One region of the Mycobacterium sp. NGS29 genome, then DNA from elsewhere that is predicted to be linked to it. Evidence: riboswitches for the same ligand, from Rfam matches in the RefSeq annotation. Region 1 holds a riboswitch; each other region holds the start of a gene.
What was found. A riboswitch is a leader RNA that binds a small molecule or an ion and turns the genes downstream of it on or off. The one in region 1 is predicted to bind cobalamin.
Positions count from the first base shown of each region.

Region 2: another riboswitch for cobalamin. It lies ahead of metE (5-methyltetrahydropteroyltriglutamate--homocysteine S-methyltransferase); the one in region 1 lies ahead of gjpA (outer membrane porin GjpA).
Region 3: another riboswitch for cobalamin. It lies ahead of AC5Y5Z_RS18290 (PPE family protein); the one in region 1 lies ahead of gjpA (outer membrane porin GjpA).

Region 1 is NZ_JCALDR010000001.1:235,766-238,027, reverse strand. It holds gene mrf (ribosome hibernation factor-recruiting GTPase MRF) at 1-1,009, shown strand, start outside; cobalamin riboswitch at 1,138-1,320, shown strand; gene gjpA (outer membrane porin GjpA) at 1,464-2,262, shown strand, end outside.
Region 2 is NZ_JCALDR010000014.1:7,566-9,827, forward strand. It holds gene metE (5-methyltetrahydropteroyltriglutamate--homocysteine S-methyltransferase) at 1-905, opposite strand, end outside; cobalamin riboswitch at 964-1,157, opposite strand; gene AC5Y5Z_RS18310 (NAD(P)H-binding protein) at 1,223-1,864, opposite strand; gene AC5Y5Z_RS18315 (TetR/AcrR family transcriptional regulator) at 1,906-2,262, opposite strand, start outside.
Region 3 is NZ_JCALDR010000014.1:825-3,086, reverse strand. It holds gene AC5Y5Z_RS18295 (cobyric acid synthase) at 1-505, opposite strand, end outside; cobalamin riboswitch at 637-854, shown strand; gene AC5Y5Z_RS18290 (PPE family protein) at 974-2,262, shown strand, end outside.

The sequences.
Region 1 (2,262 bases):
ATGTGTTTCCTGCACCATCCGCACCGACCTTCTCGTGCTGCTGCGTCAGCTGAGCCGCCGCGATGATGTGGACCGTATCGTGGTCCACCTCGCACCCTGGCTGGAACCGGAACCAATCTGCTGGGCGATCAACAATGTCCGGATCAGGGTGGCGCCCGGCTACATCGACGGCCCTGCGGCCCTTGATGTTCGGATCGCGGCGGTCGTGACGTGCGTCGACTCGTCGCGGTGGCTGCGCCAGGTTCTGGGTGAGGGCGAATTAGACGACGGACGTACCGAGGCGCAGGTGGTGGTCGGACAGGCAGAATTCGCGGATGTCATCGTTCTCAGCGATGTGGAGCCAATCCTGGCCACGGTGCTGCGACGCTTGGCCCCCCGCGCACGGATCAGCTACGGAGCGAACAGAATTGAGCAGGTGCTCGCCGGCCTTGACAGTCGTGCGCGCCGGGGGCGAGACGATGATCCGCACGGCCCGTTGCTATCCGGGCAACCTCCCCTCGAGCCCACCGGCACCGTCCAACTTGTCGAGTTCAGCGCCCAGCGTCCGTTTCACCCCCAGCGTCTGTACGACCGCATGGAGCTGTTGCTGGAGGGAGTGATCCGAACTCGAGGTCGCTTGTGGCTAGCCGGTCAGGACCAGCAGGCGATGTGGCTGGAATCGGCGGGAGGTGGATGGCGGGTCGGTTCAGCAGGCAAGTGGCTCACTGCCATGACCGACGCGGAGTTGGCCGGCGTCGACGACGAACGCCGTGCCCTCGCCCAGTTGAGGTGGGACCCCCTGCACGGCGACCGGCACACGGCAATGACGATCCTGGTCTACAGCGCGGACTCCGGCGAAATCCTCGATGGTCTCGGCCGTGCTCTGCTCACCGACGACGAGCTCTGCTCCCCCGCTGCCTGGGACCGCTATCCAGATCCGTTCGGCGATTGGAGCGAAGACCTCACCGAAACCGCCGATTCTTTCGACGATATGGCCGCCATTCAGAACGCCGACCATCGAGCGAACTAGTTGCAACGAGGGCAATTAGGGGTGGCGCGGTAATCGCGACGGACGGACTCACACCGTGCCGCTGCGATGCCATCGCTCCGACGAGGTCACCGCCGTGGCAGCCGGGGCGGGCCTGCCTGTTCCATTGGGGGTCCCCGGCGTGTAACAATGTCGCCCGTACGGCGATGACGACGCAGGAAGCCGGTGCGAATCCGGCGCGGTGCCGCCACTGTCATCGGGGAGCGACCCTCACATGCCACGGCCATTTGGCTGGAAGGCGAGGCGAGCGGCGATCCGAGAGCCAGGAGACTCGTGTCATCGCATCCTGCTAACCCGGGGCGGAGCACCCCGGAGAAAGCCGCCACCTCAGATGCTGCGCGTCCTTTGCCACCTCCTGTGCGGTTGGCCGTACGACGCCTGTGCAAATTTCCGACCGGCGGTCACCGTACTGGCGAACGAATAAGGGAGAGCAAGCATGTCGTTTGTGACCGCAAGCGCGGATCTGATGCAGAGCGCAGCACAAGATCTGTCGGGTATCCGCCGAGCGCTCGCCGATGCCGCCGCGACGGTTTCGGGACCCACCACGGGAATCGCGGCCGCAGCCGAGGACGAGATCTCCATCGCGATCTCGTCGTTGTTCGAGAACTTCGGCCGGCAGTTCCAGTCGGTCAACTCACACGCGCTGGCGTTTCATACCGAGTTCGTCAGCTCGATGAATTCCAGCGTCGGGGCCTACACAAGTGCCGAGGTCGCCAACGCGCAGCAGAACCTGCTCGGCGCACTGGGCTCATCCCATGCACCCGCCGCCGCGACTGCCGTCGACCCGATCACCCGGTGGGAGCAGGTCGTCGCGACGACGGCGCAGAACGCCGAGACGGTGTTCGGAGCCTCGCGGGTCGGCCTGAACACGTTCACCGGTGGCATCAACCACCTCGTCACCAACCCCGCGGGCTTCTTTGCCAAGCTGCAGGCCGCTGCACAGGCGATACCCCTGGTCGGTGCCCCAAGAGACCTCGCACTCGCGGTCACCCAGCACACGCTTGGCGGTATCACCCAGACGATCTCCGACCCGGTGACGTACGTGCCCAACGCGCACAACGAAATCTATACCGGGCTGATCGAGAGTTTCCTCCCCGACGGGCCGGTGGGAGTAGTGCTCACTGAAGTCCTGAACTTCGCAGCTTCACCCTTGAGCGGCCTGCTCATGGGTGCCGTGGGTCCATTCGCAAGCCCCGGCGTCGCGCTGCTCAACAGCGCCGGCGGCGTCCTCGCCG
Region 2 (2,262 bases), on a different contig from region 1:
GCGATCCCCGTGTCAGCGCCGTAGACCAGGTCGACGCCGATGGCCTCGACGGGTGTGCGGGCCAGCCCTGCCAGCGACGCGCCCGGGTTGCCGAAGTAGGTGGCGACGTAGATCGACGGCCGGTGGGCCACTCCACCCAGAGCGTTGTAGACCGCCTCCGCGAGTGCCGGAGCGTCGGGGGAGATGTCAGTGACCAGGGCGGGCTCGTCGAACTGGACCCATTGGGCGCCGCTGTCGGCGATCAGCGCCAGCAGTTCGGCGTAGATCGGCACCAGTTCCTGCAATCGTTCGATCGGAGCCGTAGCGCCGTCTACGGCCTTGCTGAGCAGCAGGAACGTGACCGGACCGATGATGACGGGACGCGCGGGGACGCCCAGCTCGTGGGCTTCCTTCAGCTCGGCGAGCACCTTGTGGGGGTGCAGCCCGAACCGGGTGGACGGGCCTATCTCAGGGACCAGATAGTGGTAGTTGGTGTCGAACCACTTGGTCATTTCCAGCGGCGAGATGTCGTCGTTGCCGCGCGCCGCCGCGAAGTAGCGGTCCAGCTCGTCGGAGACCCCACTGACGCGGGCCGGCAGCGCGCCGAGCAGGACCGCGGTGTCGAGCATCTGGTCGTAGTAGGAGAACGTGTTCACCGGCACCGAGTCCAGGCCGGCGGCGGCCAGCTGAGTCCAGGTGTCGCGGCGCAGCGACGCGGCGACCGACTCCAGGTCGGATCGGCTGGTGCGGCCGGCCCAGTAGCCCTCGGTTGCGCGCTTGAGTTCGCGGCGCGGGCCGATGCGGGGGGAGCCGGTAATGGTGGCGGTGAATTTCGGAGAAGTTGGTGCGGTCACGAGCTGGTCCTTCGGATTCGACGGTGTGGACACCGCCCGCGGACGCGCAACCGATCGCGTTACGGCATGCATCAACCGCAACGGCCCCGGCCAAACGCCCATTCCACGAGGCGATGTGCCGCCGAACGCGGCGCGTCCGGCACAGCTGGCAGGTCTTCGGACTCACAGGCGCGCACCGGGTGGTGCTCCTACTGGCCGTCGCTTCCCAGTCCGTTCTCGGGACCAGTGCTTGTCAAAGACGGCGGTCGTTCCTGCATACCGCTGCGGGACAGTTCCGGATTCTCACCGGATTCCCTCTCGCGAGCCATCAAGGCCTCGCTCGATGCCGGCGCCACAGGTGCGACGACGGCAGACCAGCTGCGTCGCCAAGGCTACTCTGTGCGCGATCTTCAGGTCGCCAGCGCTTCGGCGATCGGGACGTCGCCGTTGTTGAACTCGACGGTTCGGCCGATTGTCGAGTCGTCGGCGAGGACGGCGGCGGCGACGGCTGCCACGTCGGCCCGCGCTACCGATCCTTTGGCTTCGCCTATCGCGATGCGCCCGGTTCCCGGGTCTTCGGTGAGTCGGCCCGGTCCCAGCACGGTCCAGTCCAGGTCGGTGGCGCGCAGGTGTTCGTCCGCGGCCGCTTTGGCCTTGGCGTAGGCGAAGAACGAGTCATCCTCAGGCACACCGTGGTTCGCCCCGGCGCCGAAGTAGGACACCATGACGAACCGGCTGACGCCGGCCTGCGCTGCCGCGTCGATCACCCGGATCGCGGCATCGCGGTCCACGGCATAGGTGCGCGCCGCGTCGCCGCCACCGGCCCCGGCGGCGAAGACGACGGCGTCGTGTCCCGCCAGCAGGCCGGCAATGTCGTCGGTGCCGAGCTCCTCGATGTCGGCCGTGGTCGGTTCGGCACCGGTGTCCGCAACGTCGCTGGTGTGGCCGGGATTGCGGACGATCGAGGTCACCTGGTCGCCACGCTCGGTCAGGATTCGGGCCAGCTGCAATGCGACCTTGCCGTGGCCGCCGATGATGATGATGTTCGCCATGACGTCGACGTTACGCGTGGCACCCGAAACGGATGACTGGTCTACTTGCCGCGCACCGCGACCCCGCGCAACACGGTGTCCCGCGCCAGGATGAGCGACGTGCGGGTGCCCACCTCGCGCAGGATGTTCTCCGGTATCCACTGCATGCCGATGACGCAGCGCGCCAACATGGTGGCCGACGGCGCCTCGAGGCCGATCTCTGCAGACCGGATGCCTTCGGAGAGCAGCGATTTCATCTGACGCAACCGGGTCGTGTAGGACCAACCCGGGTTGACCGCGTCGCGGGGCGGAGACTGACGCATCCACGCGAGTTGAATCCTGAACTCATCGGAGAACTGGTCCAGAGCGTTGACATTGACCCAGCTCAGCGCGTCCAACTTTTCGATGGTCGTCGCCTC
Region 3 (2,262 bases), on a different contig from region 1:
TGTCACCGACCACCACCGTCGGCAGTCCCGCGTGCCGAGCCAGCCCCATGTTCACGTAATCTCCTGCGCGCAGGTTGATTTCGGCCGGGCTGCCAGCCCCTTCGGCGACGACCGCGTCGTAACGGCCGGCGAGGTCGTCGAACGCAAGGTGTGCCGCCTCGGCCAGCGCCCGGCGTCCGTCGAACCAGTCCGCCGAGTCCAGTTCGCCCCACGGTCTGCCCAGCAACACCACGTGGCTGCGGTGGTCGCTGCCCGGCTTGAGCAGGACCGGATTCATCGCGGGCTCAGGTGCCGCCTTCGCCGCGAGGGCCTGCACCCACTGGGCCCGCCCGATCTCCGCACCCGCCCCGTCCGGACCCGTGCAGACCATCGAGTTGTTGGACATGTTCTGCGCTTTGAAGGGCGCCACCCGCACCCCGCGCCGGGTCAGGGCACGGCACAGACCGGCGGTGACGGTGCTCTTCCCCGCGTCACTCGTCGTACCTGCCACCAGCAGACCTGACATCAGCACGAGCATGCCACCGCCGCCGGATGCGCGCGTCAGCGGACCCAGCGCAGCCGGTGACTCAAGTCACTCATCTCGCTACCTGGGGGCCGAGTAAAATTGTGGCTGCAGCTGGTTTGCTGGCGACATCGTTACCTTCGTCGGCATCGAGCGGCGAACGCTCATTCCAGGTTCGCCACAAGAGGGAACCTGGTGTGATTCCAGGACTGTCCCGCAGCGGTATGCAGGAACGACCACCGTCTTAAGCACTGGTCCACTAGCCCGGACCGGGAAGCGACGGTCAGTAGGTGCATCGCATTCGCGATGCGTGACTGCGAGTCCGAAGACCTGCCAGTTGCACCGGACGCGTCGCGCCCGGTGCGCGTCGCCTCGTGGATTGGGCGTATGGTCTTTGCTGGAACGTAGTCGTTCCGGCGGCGGGACGTCCCAGGATGGCGGCGGGCATCCCGTCGTACCGAAGGAACGTCGATGACTGCCCCGATCTGGCTGGCCTCGCCGCCGGAAGTGCATTCGGCGCTGCTGAGCAGCGGCCCCGGGCCCGGCCCGGTGCAGGCATCCGCGGCCGAGTGGACTGCGCTCAGCGTCACCTACACCGAAGCGGCTGACGAATTGTCCGCCGTGCTGGCCGGCGTGACGGCCGCAGCCTGGGAAGGTCCGACCACCGCCGCCTACGTGGCTGCCCATGCGCCGTATCTGGCGTGGCTGACACAAGCCAGTGCCGACAGCGCCGCCACCGCTGCTGCGCAGGAATCCACGGCTGTCGCTTACACGACCGCCCTGGCAGCAATGCCGACCCTGGCGGAGCTGGCCGTCAACCACACCGTCCATGCGGTGCTGACCGCAACGAATTTCTTCGGCGTCAACACCATTCCGATCGCGCTCAATGAAGCAGACTATGCGCGGATGTGGATTCAAGCCGCGACAATAATGGGCACCTACCAGGCGGTGTCCGATGCGGCCGTCGCTGCCACGCCGCAGACCGGCCCGGCTCCGCAGATTGTGAAGGCGGACGCAATGGCTGCGGCCGAAGCGGCAACGACGGCCAACCCGTTGGAGCAATTCCTGCAATGGGTGTGGCAGATGTATACCGCGTTCTACAACAACGTGATTCAGCCGCTCGTCGACTGGATGACGAGCATCCCATTCCTCCAGGCCATGTTCAGCGGGTTCGACCCTTACCTGATCATTCTGGGCAACCCGCTGACCTATCTCAGTCCGCTCAACATCGCGTTCGCGATTGGCTACCCGATGGACATCGGCACCTATGTGGCGCTGCTGTCGCAGATGTTCTCTTTTGTCGCACTTGATCTCACCGCAGCGTTCGCATCGGGCAATCCGTTGACGATCGGCTTCACCATCATGTTTGTCACCGTCGAGATCTTCGGCACGGTAATCACCGACACCATCGCATTGTTGAAAACCACGCTGGAGAGCACTCTTGCGCTGACTATGGCGATCGTTCCGCTGCTCACCGCGCCATTGGTGCCGCTGGCGGCCGGTGCGGTGCTGGCGCCCGTGGGCGTCAAAGGTTTGATGGCGCTCGCTGCGGTGGCGCCGCCGCCGGTAATCGCCGTGCCCACCGCACCCGCGCTAGCCACGCTGGCGCCGAGTGCGCCGCCCTCCACCCCCGGCGCACCACATTCTCCGTTTCAGCTGACGGCTTCGACTTCTGCGCCCGCAACGCCGCCGTCGGCCGCCGCGCCGCCGACGACGACCGGTACGGGTGTGGGCGCGCATATGGATGCGTTCGGCTACCT